One region of the Tissierella carlieri genome, then DNA from elsewhere that is predicted to be linked to it. Evidence: riboswitches for the same ligand, from Rfam matches in the RefSeq annotation. Region 1 holds a riboswitch; each other region holds the start of a gene.
What was found. A riboswitch is a leader RNA that binds a small molecule or an ion and turns the genes downstream of it on or off. The one in region 1 is predicted to bind S-adenosylmethionine.

Region 1 (7,425 bases):
ACCATCTACCTTGCCCATACGTTTAGTCTTTTCTCTAACCATATCTTCCTTGCAATTATATTCTATTTCTTCGATTCCATAGTATATTGTTTCTTCAATATAGTCATTGAAATTATATTGGTAGGATGTTCTTTTCAAAAATGTTTCATTTAAGCTGTTATCATTCATTATATCCCCTCCTTTTTATCTAAAAAGATATATAAGGCCCTCTTATTCAGAACATCATTAAATCTTTAAATAATTCAACAGTTCTGCAAAAGAGGGCTAAAATATAAACTCTATCACTATTATCTTAAAATAAGAATTTTTTATATCCTTTTCTTTAGCTTATATAAAGTATTATTATCTAAACAACTGACCCCTATAGAAGACCATAAAAGCAATAGCATCAGGGTATCCTATTGTTTTTATTTTCTGAATGTATGATACAATTATAACAATCACAAGTTTTCTTTACAATTGATTTATTTCCCTATATTTCGACATACTATAGGGTCGAGGAAATATATGAAAATTTCTAGTGATATTAAATAATTATAAATTAAAAGTCTGTGCTATTCTATTAATTAAATCCTTTATCTCTCCGCCCTCGAAAAAATATGATAAACTTAATTCCGATGTACATAACTTCTTGTATTTTATACTGGTTTCTTTTATCATATCAAATATCTGTGATGTGATCTTGGCTTGGTTTATTCTTCCAGATCCGACTATAGATATCCTCGTAGTATCATTAACTTCCACCTCTATAAATCTGTCTACATTAGTTACTATCTCCTTTCTTATGGTGGAAAATAATCTCATGTATTCTTTAGAGCAAGTAAAAGTAATATTTAAATCTTCATTTATTGAATTATTTTCTGTCATTCCAATATCCAAATTATATCTACCTAATATCTTAAATACATTTGATAATTTATCTATTTTATTAGGAATATTCTTTATTTTTACTTCTATTTGGCTATCGTCCACTACTAGTGATAGAACTTTTAATTCCTCCATCTTATCACTCCCTATCATTGTTCCAATTTCATCTTTGAAACTATTTCCAATATATATAGGCACTTCAAACTTTTTGCCCAATGCTAATGCTCTTTTGTCAATTACCTTAGCACCTAATCTAGCCATCTCCAAGACAATATCATAATCTATCTTTGGTATTCTAAGGGCATTTTCATATACTCTGGGATCAATAGAATATATGCCATCTACATCTGTATATATTTCACAAGGACAATTGAATTTAGCTGCTAATGCTACAGCAGTGGTGTCTGAGCCCCCTCTTCCTAATGTTGTGATATCTCCATTTTCATTAATTCCTTGAAAGCCTGCTATAACTACTACATTTCCTTCTTCTAAATATTTTTTTATTAAATCGTCCTCAATGCCTGCTATACTTGCCCTAGTATAGTTTCCTACAGTATTTATTCTACCTTGAACTCCTGTTAATGAAACAGCTTTGCATCCTAAATTATTTAATGCAATGGAAAGTAAAGCTATTGATTGTTGCTCTCCTGTTGACAATAAAACATCCAACTCTCTATCCAATGGATTCAAAGTTATTTCTTTAGCCAACTCAATAAGTCTATTTGTACTCTTTCCCATAGCTGAAACTACAACTATAATGTCCTTAGTAGATTTCTTTCTTTCAATTATCTTTTTAGAAACTTGAATAATCTTTTCAGTGGTTTCTACTGAACTACCACCATATTTCTGAACAATCATGAAATCACGTCCTTTTTTACACTTCTAGCCTTGCCACAAAATAATTCTTAGAATCTATCATAAATATATCAATTAATTTTTCTAATTTCTTTTTTGATATCAATTTAGTGGTAAATGCAATGCTATCCTTCTTTTCAATCATATCTTCTATAATTTCATTATCAATTATATATTTTTCTATTTTAACCTTGGTATCCTCCTTCACATTAATTCTCATATAATATTTGCCTCGATATAATTGATTAATGTTATTTAACTCACTATTTTCTAAAGAACAATTTCTTTGATAGGTATTGGACGTAATATCTATTAAATCACTTAATACTGCATTAGCTGTAGGAAATCTTCCAGCACCTTCTCCAAAGAATCTTAATTCTCCTACATTATCTCCTATAAAAGAAACCAAATTATTTGCATCATCAACTTTACTAAAATAAGAATTTTGGCTCATTATAACTGGCTCCACAGAAGCATAATACTTATTATCATTTACAATTGCTGTACCTAATAACTTAACTGTACAACTCATTGATTTTATATTCTTTATATCACTAAAGTTTATACTATTAATTCCATAACATGAAATATCTTCTTCACCTATCTTGTCTTTAAATGCAATAGTAGATAAAATCCTAAGTTTTCTTCTAGTATCATAACCTTCAATATCATCAGTAGGATTTGCCTCTGCATACCCTAACCTTTGACTTGTTTCTAATGCTTCCTGGAAATCCAAGTTTTCTGATATCATCTTTGTCAGTATATAATTAGATGTTCCATTTAATATGCCTCTTATTTCTTGTATTTGGTTTATATTTACCTGCTCTTTTAATGGTTTTATAATAGGGATGCCACCACCTACACTAGCTTCGTATAAAAAAGATTTATTCTTTGCTTTCGCTAAATTTGTTAACTCTTCCAGATGTTTTGCAACCACAGCTTTATTAGCTGTTATTACATCCTTCCCTTTATTTAATGCTTCTTTTATATAATAATATGGGTTATCTAAACCTCCCAAAACTTCAATAATTATATCAATATTATCATCTTCAATTATTTCGTAAATATCGGTGGTTAGTTTCTCTTTATCTATTTCAATATCTCTCTTCTTATCTATATCCTTTACCAAAATCTTAGATATGCTAATTTCTTGTTTTATTAGCTTCTCTAGATACTTCTTTCTTTCTTCTAGTATCTGTACAATACCTATTCCCACTGTTCCCAATCCTAATAAGCCAATATTCAACATTAATTTTCCCCCTCCTTTTGTATTAAATAATATCTTATCCAGTTATCTACTAAAATTTGCGAATAGCCGCTCCATGTATTTTCAGGTATTAGAGTAAAATCATCATTAGGAAAATAATTCTTAGGTAAATCTGGTGATAATCCTTTATCTCTATCTCTTCTATATTCATTGTATAAAGTATACCTATCATACTCTGGATGGCCTGTAATATATATCTGTTTCCCTTTTCTTCCAGCTACTATGTATATCCCAGCATCATTTGATTTTGATAAAACTTCTAATTCTTCTATATCTTTTATATCTTCTTCTTTAATCTCAAAATACCTAGAATGCGGAGAAAGTATCTTTTCTCCACATCTCTCAAATAGTGGGGAGTTTATATTTACAATCTCATGGCTGAATATCCCTGCTACCTTTTTATCTGTTGTATGCCTAGGTATCTTATAATTGTGATATAATCCTGCTACTGCTGCCCAACATAGATAGATAGTAGACTTAATATACTCATTAGAATAATCTATTATAGCTTTCAACTCTTTCCAGTAGGATATCTCATTAAAATCTACAAATTCCAAAGGGGTGCCAGTTATTATCATTCCATCATAATTTATATTTTTTATTTCACCTAATGTTTTATAAACTTTCTCTAGATAACTTAGATTTGTATTCTTAGACCTATATGTTTCTGTATATAAAAAATCTACCTGTATATCTATAAAGCTGTTTCCTAGTAATTTTAACAGTTGAAACTCCGTATCTAATTTATTTGGCATTAAATTTAATACTAATACTTTTGGCAAATCTTCAGATTTACTTTTAGAATTAATATCTATATTTTCCTTTCTAAGTAAATCTATGGCTGAAATATTTATATCAATTACTAATCCCATGTCTTACCCTCCTAATCCTATTTCAAAAGCTTTTATTATATCTCCAATATTCTCAGAACTAAATATCCCTCCTCATGCATGTAAGTTCTAAACTCTCCCCTGACAGTTGTTAACATGGAAATCACTAATTCTAGTTTTTTTCATTTTCTAATCCTCCTTTTTATAATTAAAAAATCCCTTTCTAAGATAAGAAGGGATTTATAATGCAAAAAGATATAGATTCCGCCTCTTATCTCTCAGTTTTCACCGCAGGAATTAGCACATTTTTTAAACTATATAGCTTAAAATTGTTGCTGGGTTTCATCGGGCCAGTCCCTCCACCTCTCTAGATAAGAAAATATTAAGTTGTAATTAAAAAACCTTCTTAGCTAATGCTAAGAAGGTCGATTTTCTATGAAATCTCTCTTATCGCCATTAGCAGAACCACCTTGCCAAATGGCAGGTTGGCGTAGGGTCATAGAGCTAATTCTCTACCCTAACTCTTGATAAGCAATACTATTAAATTGTTAAAATGATATTAACACAGAGGATTAAATATGTCAATGAAAAAATATCTTTTATTAATTCTTATGCTTTGAAATTATAAATTGGCTTTATTATGTCAATGACCTCAGCAGTTTCAGTAATATTATTTAATATTTCTTCAATCGCTTTATATGCAAATGGTGATTCATCTAAAGTATGTTCACTTATGGATGTAGAATAAATTCCTTCCATACTCTTTTTAAACTCATCTAAAGTGACAGCCTCCTTTGCAACATTTCTGCTCATAAGCCTTCCTGCTCCATGAGGAGCTGAATAATTCCATTCAGGATTACCCTTTCCAATGGCGATTATGGAACCATCTCTCATATTTATAGGAATTAGAACTTTTTCACCTTTATAGGCTGCTATGGCACCCTTCCTAATGATATTATCCTTGAAATTAATATAGTTATGAATAGTCTCAAAATAGTTAAATTCACTTAGCTCTTTTCCAAGTAAGTTTTTAAGAATAATATCTGACATTACTTCACGATTTAAACTTGCATATTCTTGACATATCCTCATATCATTTAAATACTTTTCTCTATGCTCCCCAGTTAAATAGCACAAAGCCTTGGGATATTTAGGCTGAAGTTCTGCATAGTCCTTTTCTAACTCTTCAAGAACCTTCTTTATTTCTTTTCTTCTGCCTTCTGCTTTATAGCGAGCAATTATTTCTTCTCTTTTAATAAAATAATCACCCTTGCCGCTACATAAATCTATTGCTAGTCTTTGATATATCTCTGCCACTTGCTTACCTAGGTTTCTGCTGCCTGAATGGATTACTAAATATTTATTGTTGTTGCTATCTACTCCGATTTCAATAAAGTGATTGCCACCCCCGAGAGTTCCTATACTTCTTTCAATTCTTTTAGTATCCTTCAAATCTCTAAGGCAATACAAATCCTTTAATTTATCAAATTTAAACTTTCTTTCATTATGTGTAGATTTTCCAGAAGGAATCTTTTTGTTTATTATATCATCTAACCTTGGTAAGTCTATGTCTATATCTCTAAGTTCTACAGTAAGCATTCCACATCCTATATCAACTCCAACAATATTGGGTATCACCTTATCCCCCATATCAGCTGTAAATCCAATTACACAACCCATACCTTGATGAACATCTGGCATTATTCGAACCTTTGAATCCTGGATGAAATCTTGATTTAACAAATCAAGTATTTGCTCCTTTGCTCCGTCTTCAAGATTATCAGTAAATATCTTGGCAATATTATATCTTCCTTGTAATTCCATTTAGTCACATCCTTCTTTAATCATATTATCATATATCAAGTGTGGCTCTATTCTTTCCTTCTTTCTTAGATTTATATAAGGCCATATCTGCTCTTTTAACTACAGATGAAAAATCTTCATCATCTTTATTAAAATAAGAAGCACCTATTGAGATAGTTATATGGTATTTTTCGCCTTGGTCCTCATACTCAAAATTTTCTATATCTCTTAAAATCTTATCTGTAAATGAATCTAAATGTTCTTCTTTCAGCCCTTCACAAATAAGAAGGAATTCTTCTCCTCCCCATCTACAAAGAAAATCTGTTTTTCTTGTAGATTTATTTATGATTTCTACAAGATTTCTTAAAACTCTATCCCCTACATCATGTCCGTAACTATCGTTTATTTTTTTGAAATCATCTATATCAAAGATAACAACGGCAAAAACATTATTATATCTTTTAAATAAATAAAATGTTTCTTGCAGCTTTTTTGTGGCAGCTCTCCTATTAAAAGCCTTAGTGAGTTCATCTATATTTAATTTTTCTCTTAATTCTTTATTAGAATTTTGATAATACCAATGTTCTAAAATTAATACTATTAAAATTCCTATAAGGATCAATCCAAGTGATAAAACTCCTACTAATGCAGTCATTTTAGAAATAGCTTTATCACCATCCTCAGAAATTTCATCTATATAAGGTTGAATGTCATCAAAATAAACACCCATTGCAATAATCCAATTATATTCTTTATATAACTTTGCATAAGTTAATTTTTCAGCAACTTCGTCACGTGTTTTCTTTTTAAAAAAATAGGTAAAATATATTTCCCCATTTTCTTTAATTCCGTTGAGTTCTGTTAGGTAAGGATAATTACCTTCAATATCTTGAGTCTTTGTAGATAAATACGTACCTTCTGTGTCTTTTAAGTTTGGATGGATGAGGCGAATGGCATAATTGTCTCCACCATCATAATTCACAATCTCATTAATCCAAATATAAGCATCATTTTCAAAGCTATCACTATGTATTCGTTTCTTTATAGATTCTGTAGTTGCATGTTTTATGTAATCTTTAGTAACTCCATAAAAAATATAATATTTTCCATAATCATCTTCATTATACGTTATAGCCTTTTTCTTTAAATCATCAATATAATCATAGACATCTCTTGTATCCTCCATATGGCCTATATTATTCTGGTATAAAATTTTATCTGTAGATCTATCTAATATAAATATATCGAAAGCCTCTTTGATAGTTCCTGTATCAAAGTAGTCAATGACTTTCTCTAAAAAATCTTCTTTTTCTGATCTATAATATTCTTCTATAACTTTAGTAGCTCTATTTATACGATTTCTATTTACTTCCATTATCTCAACTTGTGTTTGCTCAATATTATTTATCATATTATTGACTGAATCCCTAAGAAAATCCTTCTTTATATCTATAATGCGATCTTTAGTATATTGGGCATATAATACTTTTACATCCTTAAATGTAGATATGTAAGAATAATTCAAAATAACCAGTAAAGAAGCTATGGAAAAGATAAGTAAAAAAATATATAGTTTTCTTACTCTCTCCAGGCTATCAATTCTGTCAATCAATTTATGTATCCGCTTTTTCAATTGGACCATCCTTTCGGCTCACTAATTACCTTCCTATTTATAATTTCATTGTATCATAACTGTTATAATAGTTGTAACTCGTTATATAAAATTATTCGAATATTAAAGAAATGCTCCAGCCTATAAAGACTGGAGCATTCTCTAGCTAATGTTTAAAGCTACTAATCTAC
Region 2 (7,425 bases), on a different contig from region 1:
AGGTGGGGGAGCTATGGAATACCCTCAAGCAATACAAATGGGAAGATACTGGGATATGGAAGATATTAATATAGAAGAAAGTGCTTCATTCCTAATAGAAGCAGCAGTTCATGAAACTATTCATCAATGGTGGTATGTAGCAGTTGGAAATAATGAATTTGAGGAGCCTTTTTTAGATGAATCATTAACAGTATTTACTACTGCTTACTACTTTGAAAAAGAATATGGAAAAAATCATCAAAACGGAATTGATTCTGCTATACGAAATTCAATATATCCATCAACTTTATTACCGTTAAATAGTAATGTAGACCAGTTTAAGGATTGGGGAGATTATGGAGAAGCTATATATAGAAGGGGACCTGCCTTCTTTGAATCTCTCAAACAAAAAGTAGGTGAAGAAAAATTTATAAAAATATTAAGGACTTATTATGAAAGAAATGAGTTCAAAAATGCAACCATAGAGGGATTATTAAATATAATAGAAGAAGTTGCAGGGAAAGATATAAAGATTTCTATGGAGTCTGCAGTAACACAACCCAACTATTATCCAGAGGATATTGAATTAACACAAGAGGAACGAGATGTCTATTATCTAAATCAGGAGAAGCGTTATTTGAAGGAATCAGAAAAGAGAAATGGATTGATCATAGGCAGTATAGCTCTTAGAGCCTTAGAAGGGGAAGATGTAATAATAGTAAAACCAGAATATTTAAGTGAAGAAGACCTAACTAAATTCGAGCAGTTTACCCAAATGTTAATAAAGGATGGCACAGGTAGATTCGACTTACAAATGAAGGTTAAAGAAGAAAAAAATATAACTGAAACAGATAAACAGGGTAATTTAATTTTAATTGGATATCCAAATAAGCATAGTGTGATTAAAGAAATGAGCTCTGAATTACCTATAAAGTTAGATGGAGAAACTATTGATATAGAAGGGATATCCATTAAAAATGAAAATATTACAGGAACTTTTATAGCTGAAAATCCTAACAATCGAGAAAAATTAGTACAGGTAATATTCTTGTATGAGAATACTGCTGTAGAAAAAAATAATATAAATAATGGGATAGAAGTAAGAGAAGGTTATATTATATACGATATTTCAATTTATAAATATAATCCAATGTACAGCCATGATAAGCAGTTTATAATAGATACAAAAGATATAGAGATCCAAGGAAAATACAAATCAAGTAAATAATTTCTATAATACAAATTTATTAATAGAGGCAAGTTTACCTTGCCTCTATTTCTTTAAAATGCTGGAACTACAGCACCATCATAATTTTCTTCTATATATTTTTTTACCTTTTCAGACTGTAATGCTTTCAATAATTTAACGAATTTATCTTGTGTTTCTTCTCCAGTTCTTACGGCTATAAGATTAGCATAAGGTGATTCTCCGCCTTCAATCAAAAGACCATCTTTTACAGGATTAAGTCCTCCCTCAAGGGCATAGTTACCGTTAATTATAGCGCCATCGACATCATCTAAAGTTGTTGGAAGGAAAGCAGCTTCAAGAGCCTTAAATTTAATGTTTTTAGGATTATCTACTATATCAGTTTTTTCGTTAGCTGCATATCCAACATCATCTTTTAGTTTGATTAATCCATTAGCTTCGAGTAAAAGTAAAGCTCTACCACCATTTACTGTATCATTTGGTATAGCTATTACAGCACCATCTGGTATTTCATCTATAGATTTATATTTAGAAGAGTATAATGCCATTGGCTCTACATGAATTTTTCCTAAAGAGACTAAGTCTAAGTTTTGTTTTGCTTTAAAATCATTGAAATAAGGTTCATGCTGAAAGAAATTAGCATCTATATCTCCATCATTAAGAGATAGGTTTGGCGTTACATAGTCTGCTGCGAATTCAATTATTTCAATTTCAATTCCTTCTTTTTTCAGATCATCTACAACTAAACTAACTAATTTAGCATGTGGGTCTGGAGATACACCTATTTTAATTTTGTTCGTTTCGGAAGGCTTAGAGCTACAGCCTGCTAAAACTGATAATGATAATACGACAATTAATACAAGTGATAATAATTTTTTCAATTTAATTCCCCCATTTATTTTATTTATTTTTATTTATTTTTAAAGAAATATAGTTACCTAAAAGTTGTACTCCTTGAACTAAAATTATAATGACTACAAGGGCTACAAACATTACATCTTTTTGCCATTTATATAGTCCAAAACGAATAGCTAGATCACCTAATCCACCACCTCCTATAGCACCTGCCATGGCCGAATATCCAATTAGATTTATTATAGTTAAGGTTACTCCGGACACTATAGAAGGAAGTGACTCTGGAATAAGAACTTTTCCAACAATTTGTTGAACTGTAGCCCCCATAGCGAGACTAGATTCAATTACACCCCTGTCGATTTCCTTTAAACTCCCTTCCATAACTCTAGCTACGAAAGGAGCTGCAGCTAGGGACAAAGGTACTATAGTTGCTGTTGTACCTATTTTTGTACCAACTATAAGCTTTGAGATAGGAAATGCTAAAATCATTAGAATAATGAAAGGTATAGATCTCATTACATTTATAATACTCCCTAAAATCTTGTTAAACGTAGGCTTTTCCCAGATATTATCTTTTTCAGTAATTACCAATAGAATTCCTAGTGGAAATCCTAGCAATAATGAAAATACTGTTGAGAAAAATACCATATATAGAGTTTCTAATAAAGAAGGTATAACTAACTCAGCCATTATATCACCTCCACGTGAACATCTTCATTCTCTAAAAATGAAAGAGCTTTATTTATTTCTTCATCTTCTCCAATTAATTCTAATATTAGATGGCCTACACTAGTGGATTGCAATTTGTTGATATTTCCTGATAATATATTCACATCAATATTAAAACTTCTTATTACTTTAGATACAATTGGTCTTTTAGCACTATCTCCTAAAAAACTTAATCTAATAAGATTTCCCTTAAAATCATTTGGATTTATAATTTCTTCTTCTATATTTCCTTGTAAAGAGCTGATGAAGGCTTGGGCAATCTTTGTCTTAGGTTCTCTAAAGAGATTTTCTACGGTATTTTCTTCTACAACTTGTCCATCTTCCATAATAGCAATTCTATCGCATATTTCCTTTACTACTTCCATCTGATGGGTTATCATCACTATGGTTATATTTAACTCATCTCTTATTTTTTTTAGTAATTCTAATATAGACTTTGTAGTCTTCGGGTCCAATGCAGAGGTTCCCTCATCACTAAGAAGTATTTTAGGATTATTAGCAATGGCTCTTGCGATAGCCACTCTTTGTTTTTGGCCTCCGCTTAGTTGACTAGGATAGCTGTTTTTTTTATCTTTTAAATCTACATATTCTAAAAGCTCATTAACTCTATTATGAATTTTTTCAGAATCCATTTTTTCTAACTGTAAAGGAAAGGCTATATTTTCATAAACAGTTTTTTGAGATAATAGATTAAAATGTTGAAATATCATACCTATTTCTTTTCGCTCTTTTCTTAAACTTTCCTTGTCAAGTGCTGTTAGATCTATTCCATCAATAAATATTTTTCCTTTCGTTGGTTCCTCAAGTCTATTTAAACATCTAATTAAAGTGGATTTTCCAGCGCCACTTAATCCAATAATCCCAAAAATCTCTCCTTTCTTTATATTCAGGTTTACATTGTTTACTGCTGTTAATTTCTCTTTGTCACTAAAAAATATTTTAGATAAATTATTGATTTTAATCATTTAATATATTCACCCCTTAAATTGCTAAAACAAAAACCTCTTTATTTAAAGAGGTCTAAATAAAAAAACCTCTTCAGAAGAAAGAGGTCTACATTCCTCTCTCATCTTTCGGTACAAATACCGTTGGATTTAGCACCTTGTAATAATACAGGTTGCCGGGCTTCATAGGGCCATTCCCTCCGCCACTCTCGATAAGAGTTATATTCAGTTGATTTTAAAATTCATTTTAATACTATTTCTTAATTTTGTCAACTATAAATTTAAAAAAATTTTACTTTTACCTTTTTTTATAATTCATCGTACCATTCTAAATCATCAAAACTAGTAAAAAAGGATTGTGGATATAAAAATATATCATTGGAAAAGCCTACATAAGCATCTGGTCTTCTAGAATCCAAATTTTCATAGCTTGTAAAATCTGTGTTTTGAAGATTTTCACTTTGGTAATATATGTCGAATTCAGGATTGTTTTTTATACTAGGGATTCTTTCCATTTTTACACCTCCTGAATTTAGTTTTTCCTATTTATTTAATTATATTTAAGAATCTTTTGGAAGAATAAAAAAATTATTTTAACAAACAATAAAGGAGAACAAAAAAATTGAAAGGAGTGTATTTATGGCACTTAAAAATACTGTAAATTTAAATAGTGTAACTCAACAAGAACTTAACTGTGTAAAAGAAATTGCTGGTGGTCACTTAACTATGAGTAGTAAGTTTGGAACTTATGCAAATCAAGTTCAAGATCCACAATTAAAACAAATGCTTCAGCAAGCAAGTACAGACGCAAAAACTACTGCCACTAACCTAATTAATTCATTATAAGAGGAGGGAAAATAAATGATGCAAGAAAGAGATATTGTAAATGATATTTTAGCAGGAGCTAAAGCTAGTATAAATACTTATACAACAGCTATAATGGAATGTTCAAATCAACAATTAAGATCAACTCTACAGACATTAAGAAATGAAGCAGAACAAATGCAATATCAATTATACCAAATAGCCGAGCAAAAAGGATATTATAAGCCAGCTCCGCCAGCTAATAAAAATGACGTAAATCAAATAAAGAACACATTAACATCAGCTGCTAATAGTACAAATACAACTACAACAAATACAAATCAGCAAATGCAATAGTAAGTATTGAGAACTCCAAATTAAGGAGTTCTCAATTTTTAAATAAAAATTTTTAATTACAACTGGGATAAAACTTATAGACATTTTATTTTTAATATGCTATTATATTATAGATATAAATACCTTTAATCTAATCCAGAGAGGTTAGGAAGGAGAGCGTAGATAAATATTTATGGTATACTTGTGCCTTCCTATTTGGAAGGTTTTTTCGAACGCTAATCCTTTAAAAGGCTACTAAGTTAAAGGAGGAATTAAAATGTTAAAAGGAAGGCATCTAATTGATCCACAGGATTTTACTGTGGAAGAGCTAGAAGAGATATTTCAATTAGCAGAAGAAATTATTGAGAAACCAGAAGACTTTACCCATATTTGTGATGGAAAGGTTTTGGGGACATTATTTTTCGAACCTAGTACTAGAACTAGGTTAAGTTTTGAAGCTGCAATGCTTAGGCTAGGAGGAAAAATAGTAGGTTTTTCAGAGCCAGGTTCAAGTTCTGTAACTAAAGGAGAGAATTTACCTGATACCATAAGAACAGTTGCAGCGTACACAGATATTATTGCTATACGTCACCCAAAGGAAGGGGCACCAAAATACGGTTCACAGTTTTGTGATATTCCTCTAATAAATGCAGGTGATGGTGGTCACCAGCACCCAACTCAAACACTTACAGACCTTTTGACTATTAGAGTTGCAAAAGGTAACTTTTCTAATTTAACCATAGGACTATGTGGAGATCTTAAATTTGGTCGTACAGTTCATTCTTTAATAAAAGCAATGTCAAGATATGATAATATTAGATTTATATTAATATCCCCTAATGAATTACAAACTCCTGAATATATTAAGACTGAGATTCTAGATAAAAAAGCTCTAGATTATTTAGAAGTAGAAAGACTTGAAGAAGTTATAGATCAGTTGGATATACTATATATGACTAGAGTACAAAAAGAGCGTTTTTTCAATGAGGCTGATTATATAAGACTAAAAGATAGTTATATATTAGATAATGTTAAGTTAAAATCAGCTAAATCAGATTTAACAATTCTTCATCCACTTCCAAGAGTAAATGAAATAAGCATGGAAGTAGATAATGACCCTAGAGCTTGGTATTTTAAACAAGCAAAATACGGAATGTTTGTTAGAATGGCTTTAATCGTTAAATTATTGGGGGTGAAATAATGTTAAATATTAATAGTATTACAAAAGGCATTGTTATAGATCATATTAAACCAGGATATGGATTTTTTATATTTAAACATTTAAAACTAGATGAGGCTGATTTTACTGTGGCTCTTATAATGAATGCTGCTAGTAAGAAGCATGGATGTAAGGATATGATTAAAATTGAAAATGTTATAGATATAGATTTAGCAATGTTAGGATTTATTGACCCAAATATTACAGTAAACATTATTGAAAATGAAAGAATTACAGAAAAAATCAATTTATCATTGCCAGATAGAGTAGAAGGAATTATTGAATGTAAGAACCCTAGATGTATAACCTCCAATGAAAGAGGAATAGTCCATAGATTTGTTTTAATCGATGAAGATAAGGGAAGATACAAATGTGAATATTGTGATCAGATATATTCTTGGGAGGGATAGAGTGGATATTCTTATAAAAGGAGCAAGAATAGTAGATGAGTCCAAGGATTTTCTTGGGGATTTATATATTAAAAATGGAATAATAGAAGATTTCGGTGTAAATTTAGATTATAATTGTACAGAAATAGATGGAGAAGGCTTAGTTCTTATGCCTTCATTCATCGATTTACATGTTCATTTTAGGGAACCAGGATTTACTCATAAAGAAGACTTATTTACTGGGGGACTGGCAGCATTAAAAGGTGGATATACATTAGTCAACCTAATGGGAAATACTAATCCGATTTGCTCTTCAATGGAAACAGTAGAATATGTGCTGAATAAAGCAAAGGAACTGGATTTAGTGAATATCCATCAAACTGTTTCTATCACAAAGGATTTTGATGGACATACTCTTAAACATTTGGATAGATTAGATAATAGAGTAAAATTTATTTCTGATGATGGCAAAGGAATAAAATCAAATATCGTTATGTATAAGGCTATGACTAAGGCTAAGGAAAAAGGACTAACTATCATGACCCATGCAGAAGATGATGATTTGACTCCAATTGACTATAGAATATCGGAAAATATTATTACAATAAGAGATATTTATTTATCAAGGGTAACTGGGGCAAGGTTACATTTATGCCATGTAAGTACAAGAGAGGCTATTGAGGAAGTAAGAAAAGCAAAATCAGAAGGAGTTAATGTTACATGTGAAGTAACACCACATCATATAGCTCTTTGGGATAATGATTTTAAGGTTAATCCTCCTATAAGAGCAAAGGAAGATGTAGAATCACTTATTCAAGGGATAATAGATGGCACTGTAGATACCATAGCTACAGATCATGCACCCCATACTGAAGAAGATAAAGAAAAAGGAGCTCCGGGACTATCTGGAATAGAAACAGCTTTTCCTGTTTCTTATACGACTTTAGTTAAGTCTAGTAAAAT
Region 3 (7,425 bases), on a different contig from region 1:
GCATCTACTCCTAATCCTTGCAGTACCATGACCATAGATATAATATTGCAACCTGTAAAAGTTCTTTTATCTTTTTCAAAACTCATAGTACAAAATACTGGTAAATCTGAATTTTCCTTAGCTGCTAATATAGCTGCCTTTGCTTCATATAAATCTGTCATAGTTTCTATCAGTATTAGATCTACTCCGTTTTTTACCCCCTGAATCACTTGATCTTTAAAGATATTATAAGCATCTTCAAATCCCAATGTTCCCATAGGCTCTAATAACTCTCCAATAGGTCCTATATCTAAAGCTATATATACATCTTTTCCGTCAATAGCTTCTTTTGCATTTTTAACTGCCCTATGAATTATTTCTTCAACAGTATAACCACTATTTTTAAGTTTAAGTTCATTGGCACCAAATGTATTAGTAGTTATAATCTTTGAGCCTGCTTCTATATATTTCTTATGGATTTCAACTATTATTTCAGGTGATTCAATATTTAATTTTTCTGGTAATTCACCTATCTTTAGTCCTCTGCTTTGAAGCATAGTACCCATAGCTCCATCAAATATTATAATTCCTTCATTTAAAAAATCTCTAAGTCCCACATCTAGCATCTCCCTTACTAAAATTACATGTAGCATATTTATTACAGTTTAAACAGGTAATTTCTTCTGCCTTACTATCTATGTCTATGATTCCTGCTATTGCTGTAACTGATTTTCTAGGTATTAATATACTTTCAGATGAAGCCATAAGTCCCATGAATTTTTTTGCTCCCAATACTTCCAAAAAATCACTTTGGATATTCAATGGAAAGTCTCCATAGCCAGGACTATATCTAGAAGTTAATTTTTTATTATCTTGGGCTATAATATCACTTATATCTTTACATAATCTATTACATATTTCTTCAATAGCAGCAGTAGCACAAGCATCCAATATCAATGCCTTTGTCATATTAGTTTTTTCATAGTACCTTATTTTAGTATCCACATCATGACCTAAAGTTGCAGCCATTAGTACACAAGACTCTGATTTGTTTAAATGTTTCTTAATATCATTTCCTATTAGTTTTAGACTGCTATTATCTAACAATAGCTTACCCTTCCTCTTTGAAATACAAAAAAATCTATAAATATATTTCTCTTTCTTTAAATAATTTATTTCATCTATAGATTCTTCGATTATCATATTAGTAACACTGTCTATTTCTTGATTCTTATATCCTAAATATCTTAAAATTTCAGTCTTATTTCTTTCAATTCTATCCATGAATTATCACAACCTCTTTATATCTTTATATTAAATGAAATTTACAGACTTTCAGTTCTCTTTAATGATGCTGTAACTACTCATTGATTATTAAATCACCTTTTTTCTATTTATGGAGCTTACTATAAATTCAATATTATTAGTTATACTTTTAGCTATATAAGGATTATTCATAGTATATAAATGAATTCCCTTAATCCCAGATGATGCTAAATCTACTATTTGTTCCAGTGCGAAGGCTATTCCAGCATCCCTTAAAGCAAGCTTATCATATTCATATTTATTCATAATTCTAAGGAACTTATTTGGAAGTGAAGCTCCGCAAAGGGAGATTACTCTTTCTATTTGCTTTTTATTTATTACTGGCATAATTCCTGCCTGTATTGGAGCTTTAATTCCTTTTTGTTCTGCCTTATCTAAGAGATTATAGAAATAGGAGTTATCAAAGAAAAGTTGAGAAATAAAATAATCTGCACCAGCCTCTTCCTTTAATTTAAGTATTCTAATATCTTTATCAATATCTTTTTTGCTTTCTATATGTCCCTCAGGATAGCAAGCGGCAGCTACTCCAAAATCTCCACTTTGTTTTATATATTGTATAAGTTCTTGAGAGTTATTGAACTCTCCTACTCCTATGCTTCCAATATCACCTCTTAGGGCTAATATGTTATTTATACCTTTCTCTTTTAGTTCTTCTAGTACACAATCCATATACTCTTTACTAGAACCTATACAAGTTAAATGTGCTAAAGATTCAATATTATATCTATCCTTCATTAAATGTGATAACTGACAGGTTCTGTTGTTGTTAACACTACCCCCTGCTCCATATGTAACACTTATATAATCAGGATTTAAAACACTTAATTCTTCTATGGTATCATATACTGTCTCTATTGGATAATCAGGCTTAGGGGGGAATATCTCAAAGGAAAAAACTAAGTTTTTCTTATCAAATAATTGTTTTATATTCATATTTGCCTCCTTTAATATCTCATTATAATATTTCAATTTTATATAGATAATTATTAGGCAAATTGCTAAAACTCTTGAAGTTCTAGCAATTTGTCTATAATATGTGCTGCTTTAAGATCTTACTGCTCTCTCAAGTGCTTGCTCAATGTCTTCTATTAAATCCTCTACATCTTCTATTCCTATTGATAATCTTATTAAGTCTGGAGCAACACCTGCTTTTATTTGGTCTTCCTCATTTAGCTGTGAATGTGTAGTACTAGCCGGATGAATGACAAGAGATTTTGCATCAGCCACATTTGCAAGGTGTGAAAATATCTCTAGTGATTCTATAAATCTCTTTCCTTCTTCAACTCCACCCTTTATTCCAAACGTAAATATAGACCCTGCTCCTTTAGGAAAATACTTCTTAGCAAGATAGTTGTATTTATTTCCTTCTAAGCTAGGATAATTTACCCAAGAAACTAAAGGATGTTTGTATAGAAACTCAGCTATTCTTTTTGCATTAGCCACATGCCTTTCAACTCTCAATGATAAAGTTTCAAGTCCTTGTAAGAATAAGAACGAATTGAATGGACTTAGGGCTGCACCAGTATCTCTTAAAAGCTGTACCCTAGCTTTTACAATATAAGCCGCTTCTCCAATATCTCTTGCATATACTAAACCATGATAGCTTGGATCAGGTGTATTGAATCCTAGAAACTTAGGGTTATTTAGCCAATTAAATTTTCCAGAATCAACTATTACTCCTCCTATTGAGGTCCCATGACCTCCAATGAATTTTGTTGCAGAGTGAACTACAATATCTGCTCCAAATTCTATAGGCCTTATGAGATACGGTGTACCAAATGTATTATCTATAATTAAAGGTATATTGTTTTCATGTGCAATCTTAGCCACAGCCTCAATATCAATAAGATTTATTCCAGGATTTCCTATACTTTCTATATAAACTGCCTTAGTATTCTCATTTATAGCCTTTCTAAAGTTTTCTGGATCATCTGGATCAACAAAAACTGTATTTATACCTAACTTTGGTAAAGTTGTAGAAAACAAAGTATGAGTGCCTCCATATAATGTACTTGCTGATATTATCTCATCTCTAACACCAGCAATATTCAAAATTGCATAAGTAATGGCAGCTGAACCAGAACCAACGGCTAATGCTCCAACTCCCCCTTCTAATGCTGCTATTCTCTTTTCAAAGGCATCAGTTGTTGGGTTCATTATTCTTGTATAAATATATCCTTCTTCTTTTAATGCAAATAGATTTGCTCCATGTTCAACACTGTCAAAAACATAGGATGTAGTTTGGTATATAGGCACTGCCCTAGATCCAGTAGTTTTATCAACTTCCTGTCCTGCATGTACTTGTAATGTATCAAATTTTAATTTTCTTTCACTCATTATAATCTCTCCTTTATTCAATAAAATTTATTTGCTACTAGATAATAAAAAACCTCCTTTCCTAATTTTTTAATATTAGATGAAAGGAGATTACACTCATAACAGTATGCAAACACCTTCTCATCTTTCTCTAAGTTCGATTGAACTTAGGGTAGGATTTGGCACCTTTTCAGATTAATCTGAAGGTTGCCGAAGTTTCACAGGGCCTTTCCCTCCACCTCTCTTGATAAGAATATTAAATTATTGAATTTTTAAAATTATACTTATCCATAATTTTTTCGCAGTTTCGCAACTCAAATCTATTTACTCGCTATGCTCGTATAGATTTGGTGCTCATTGCCTTTTTGTCCAACGAGCATATATATGCGAGTTGCAGACAAAACGGACAGCGAAGTGAACGCTAGTGAACGTAGAAATGAGCGAAGCAAATGGTGCGTTTGACCTACTAAAGCTCACAACCCTTATCTACCCCGTAGGGCATAATTCAGTGGTGTCCGCTAGGACCTATCGTTCGCTAAGTTAGGTCATTTCCCGCAGTTTCGCAACTCAAATCTATTTACTCGCTACGCTCGTATAGATTTGGTGCTCATTGCGTTTGACCTACTAAAGCTCACTATCGTTCGCTAAGTTAGGTCATAAAAAAACCTCTTTAGCTAAAAAGAGGTAAAATAATCGAAATCTTATCTCTCAGCTAATGCTGTAGGATTTAGCACCATGTAATTAATACTGGTTGCTGGGTTTCATAGGGCCTTTCCCTCCACCTCTCTTGATAAGTCTAATTTTAAATTAAGCTAATTATATTAGATAATGAAATAGATGTCAATAGTTGTTTTATATATTTAATTTTATTTTTAATAATTGAATTCCATTAATTGTCTTTGTTTTGTAAAGACTTCTTCTTTTCTTTATGATAAAATATTACATTATGAGACAAGCTATTTAAAAAAGAGAGGAAGTGTGCAAGTGAATCTCAAAAGAGTAATTTTTTTATCATTATCAATTATTATGTTGTTAAATATAATACCCGTTCAAACCTTTGCCGATAACCCGATTATATATGACATAGTCATAAAAGGTGGAACTGTTTATAATCCATCTACGGATCACGAACTTAAGGATTATAATATTGGAATAATTGGTTCTAAGGTAGAAAAAATAACCAAGGAAGAATTGAAAGGAGAAAAAGTAATTGATGCAGATGGTCTTGTTATTTCTCCTGGATTTGTAGACCTTATATCATATGATCCAAACTCTGTGGGTATAGAGTTAAAGGTATTGGATGGTGTAACTAGCAATCTAGCTATGCATGGTGGTACCGAGGATGCTGTCTCTTGGTATAGAGCTTGGGAAAAAAATGGAGTATTGGCTAACTTTGGGGCTTCATCTTTTGTTACAAGACATAGATGGCCTATTGTAGGATATGGCGTAGATACTGAAGTAACTAAGGAAGAGGATATACAAAAATTAGTAGATGTTGTAAGAAAAAATGTTGAAGCCGGTGCATTAGGCATTTCTTTTAGCTTTGAATATGTACCTGGAGTAAAAAATGAAGTTATTCCACTATTAAATTTAGCTAAGGAATATAATCTACCTACCTTCTATCATTTAAGACATTCAGATGAAGAAAAAGGCTTAGATGGCATTCAAGAAGTAATAGATTATGGAAAAGAAACTGGCGCTATAATCCATATTATGCATATCAACAGTACAGGCGGTACTTTTGTTATGGACAAGGCTTTGGATATGGTAAAAAAGGCTAAGGAGGAAGGCTTGGATATTACAACTTGTTTTTATCCATATGACTATTGGGCAACCTATATAGATTCAGCTCGTTTCCGTCCAGGCTGGCAAGATAGGTTCAAAATCACTTATGAAGATTTACAGATAGGCGGTACAGATATTAGAATTACAAAAGATACATTCGATAGGTATCGTCAGCAACATCTATTAGTTGCCGCCCATGGTTCCATGCCTGAATCAGAACTTATAATGCTCTTAAAAGACCCTGACACTATGATAGGAAGTGATACTATCATAGAGCCAAGCTATAATAATCATCCTAGAGGCGCTGGAACTTATAGCCGTGTATTTGGTAAATATGTTAGAGAAGAAAAAGTATTATCTATAATGGATGCAATAAAGAAAGTATCTTACCTCCCTGCTAAAAGAATGGAAAGTTCCGCTCCTTCTATGAAATATAAGGGTAGAATAGAAGTTGGAGGAGATGCAGATATTACTATATTCAATCCAGATACAATAATAGACAAATCTACTGTAAAAGATTCTGGTGCTCCTTCAGTTGGAATCGAATATGTACTCGTCAATGGGGTTATCGTAAAAAATAAAGATGGTATAGTTAAAGGAGTAAAACCTGGAAAACCTGTGAAATCCTACTTTGTAGACAAAACTCCTGATAATGAACCTATTGACTTCAAAATCAAAGTAGATGATAAAGAAGAAGTGTCTATGGAAAAAATATATAAAATTGATGATAAAATATATCTTCCTATAAGAGAAACCTTTGAAACACTAAATATTCCAGTTGAAAACTCAATAGATGGTAGTATAAATATCGGAAATATATTAAATTTAGAAATTGGAAGTAGAAAGGCTAATTTAAGAGAAAAAGAATTGCAATTAATAGGTGAACCAATTATATATAAAGAAAACACCTATATTTCTCTTGAAGATCTCAATATATTGTTAAATGAGGATTATGAAATAAATCAATCTGAAAACTTATTGGATTTAAAACTAATTGCGACAAAAGACGATGCTAGAGAAGCTTTTCAACATAGTGATGATGAAAAGCCAACAGAATCAAAAGAATCTCCATCAAAAAATAATAAAACTATATTTATTGTATACGGTGTTTCAGCTCTAATAATAGTTTTAGTATTATTAGGACTTAAACGAAAAAAATAACGATATAATCATTAAAATAATAGGGAAAATCTATAGATTTTCCCTATTATTTATTGTTCTATATTGATAAACTTAACTCTAAAACAAATTCTATCTTCGTAAATTTTATAGTCAATATATGCTTTGTTCTTTTCAGCTAATTCTTTACAAATGAATAATCCTAACCCTGAGCTCATCTGAGTATGTTCTCCATAATTATATTTAATAAATGGCTCTAAAAGTTTTTCTCTTATTTCCTTTGGAATAGGTAAAATTTTATTCTCTACAATAATACAGACATAATCTTCAGATTTACATTTAATGCTTATCTTTCCATCTTGACTATACTTAATTCCATTGTCAATCAAATTCTTAATTATAGTCCGTACCTCTTCCTTTATAGCAAAAATTATAGTATCATCACAATCAAAGCAGATATTAATTTTTTGCTTATTAAAAGTTAGCTCAAACTCATAGATTATTTTAGCTAATAATTCTTTAATGTTAAAACTTTCTGGTTCATATTCCTCTAATTGTTCACATCTAGCAACAACTAACATATTTTGAATAAGCTTATACATTCTTTCAGATTCAGCTATAATCCTGCTGTAAGCTCTTTCCGTTACTTCCTTGTCTAGGTTTCCTTTTTGCAATAATTGAGTATATCCTAAAATTGAAGTAATAGGAGTTTTCATTTCATGAGTTGCATAATTGAAGAAATCCCTAGATTCTTTCTCCAATTCTTCTATCTTTTTCTTTTCTAACTGTAGATATCTCATCTGCTCCATTATTTGATCTTCCATTTTATTAAAATGATCGATCAGTATGCCTATCTCATCATTATTCCTAGTTTTTAATCCATTAGAAAACTTACCTTGT

Region 2: linked by a shared signal. The riboswitch ahead of KQI38_RS17730 (methionine ABC transporter ATP-binding protein) and the one ahead of KQI38_RS01340 (homoserine O-succinyltransferase) in region 1 are both predicted to bind S-adenosylmethionine.
Region 3: linked by a shared signal. The riboswitch ahead of KQI38_RS06605 (homocysteine synthase) and the one ahead of KQI38_RS01340 (homoserine O-succinyltransferase) in region 1 are both predicted to bind S-adenosylmethionine.

What each region holds. Positions count from the first base shown of each region.
Region 1 covers NZ_JAHLOH010000012.1:424-7,848, forward strand. The annotation lists gene KQI38_RS01325 (hypothetical protein) at 1-168, opposite strand, end outside; gene KQI38_RS01330 (aspartate kinase) at 535-1,725, opposite strand; gene KQI38_RS01335 (homoserine dehydrogenase) at 1,742-2,971, opposite strand; gene KQI38_RS01340 (homoserine O-succinyltransferase) at 2,971-3,861, opposite strand; SAM riboswitch class I at 4,088-4,197, opposite strand; SAM riboswitch class I at 4,264-4,353, opposite strand; gene KQI38_RS01345 (RtcB family protein) at 4,429-5,643, opposite strand; gene KQI38_RS01350 (sensor domain-containing diguanylate cyclase) at 5,672-7,255, opposite strand; gene KQI38_RS22205 (hypothetical protein) at 7,397-7,425, opposite strand, start outside.
Region 2 covers NZ_JAHLOH010000049.1:7,105-14,529, forward strand. The annotation lists gene KQI38_RS17715 (M1 family metallopeptidase) at 1-1,207, shown strand, start outside; gene KQI38_RS17720 (MetQ/NlpA family ABC transporter substrate-binding protein) at 1,261-2,067, opposite strand; gene KQI38_RS17725 (methionine ABC transporter permease) at 2,087-2,731, opposite strand; gene KQI38_RS17730 (methionine ABC transporter ATP-binding protein) at 2,731-3,735, opposite strand; SAM riboswitch class I at 3,834-3,933, opposite strand; gene KQI38_RS17735 (hypothetical protein) at 4,023-4,229, opposite strand; gene KQI38_RS17740 (hypothetical protein) at 4,354-4,560, shown strand; gene KQI38_RS17745 (spore coat protein) at 4,576-4,875, shown strand; gene pyrB (aspartate carbamoyltransferase) at 5,132-6,055, shown strand; gene KQI38_RS17755 (aspartate carbamoyltransferase regulatory subunit) at 6,055-6,483, shown strand; gene KQI38_RS17760 (dihydroorotase) at 6,485-7,425, shown strand, end outside.
Region 3 covers NZ_JAHLOH010000023.1:142,018-149,442, forward strand. The annotation lists gene KQI38_RS06590 (homocysteine S-methyltransferase family protein) at 1-632, opposite strand, end outside; gene KQI38_RS06595 (methionine synthase) at 586-1,263, opposite strand; gene metF (methylenetetrahydrofolate reductase [NAD(P)H]) at 1,354-2,238, opposite strand; gene KQI38_RS06605 (homocysteine synthase) at 2,350-3,642, opposite strand; SAM riboswitch class I at 3,760-3,875, opposite strand; SAM riboswitch class I at 4,320-4,418, opposite strand; gene KQI38_RS06610 (amidohydrolase family protein) at 4,606-6,567, shown strand; gene KQI38_RS06615 (sensor histidine kinase) at 6,618-7,425, opposite strand, start outside.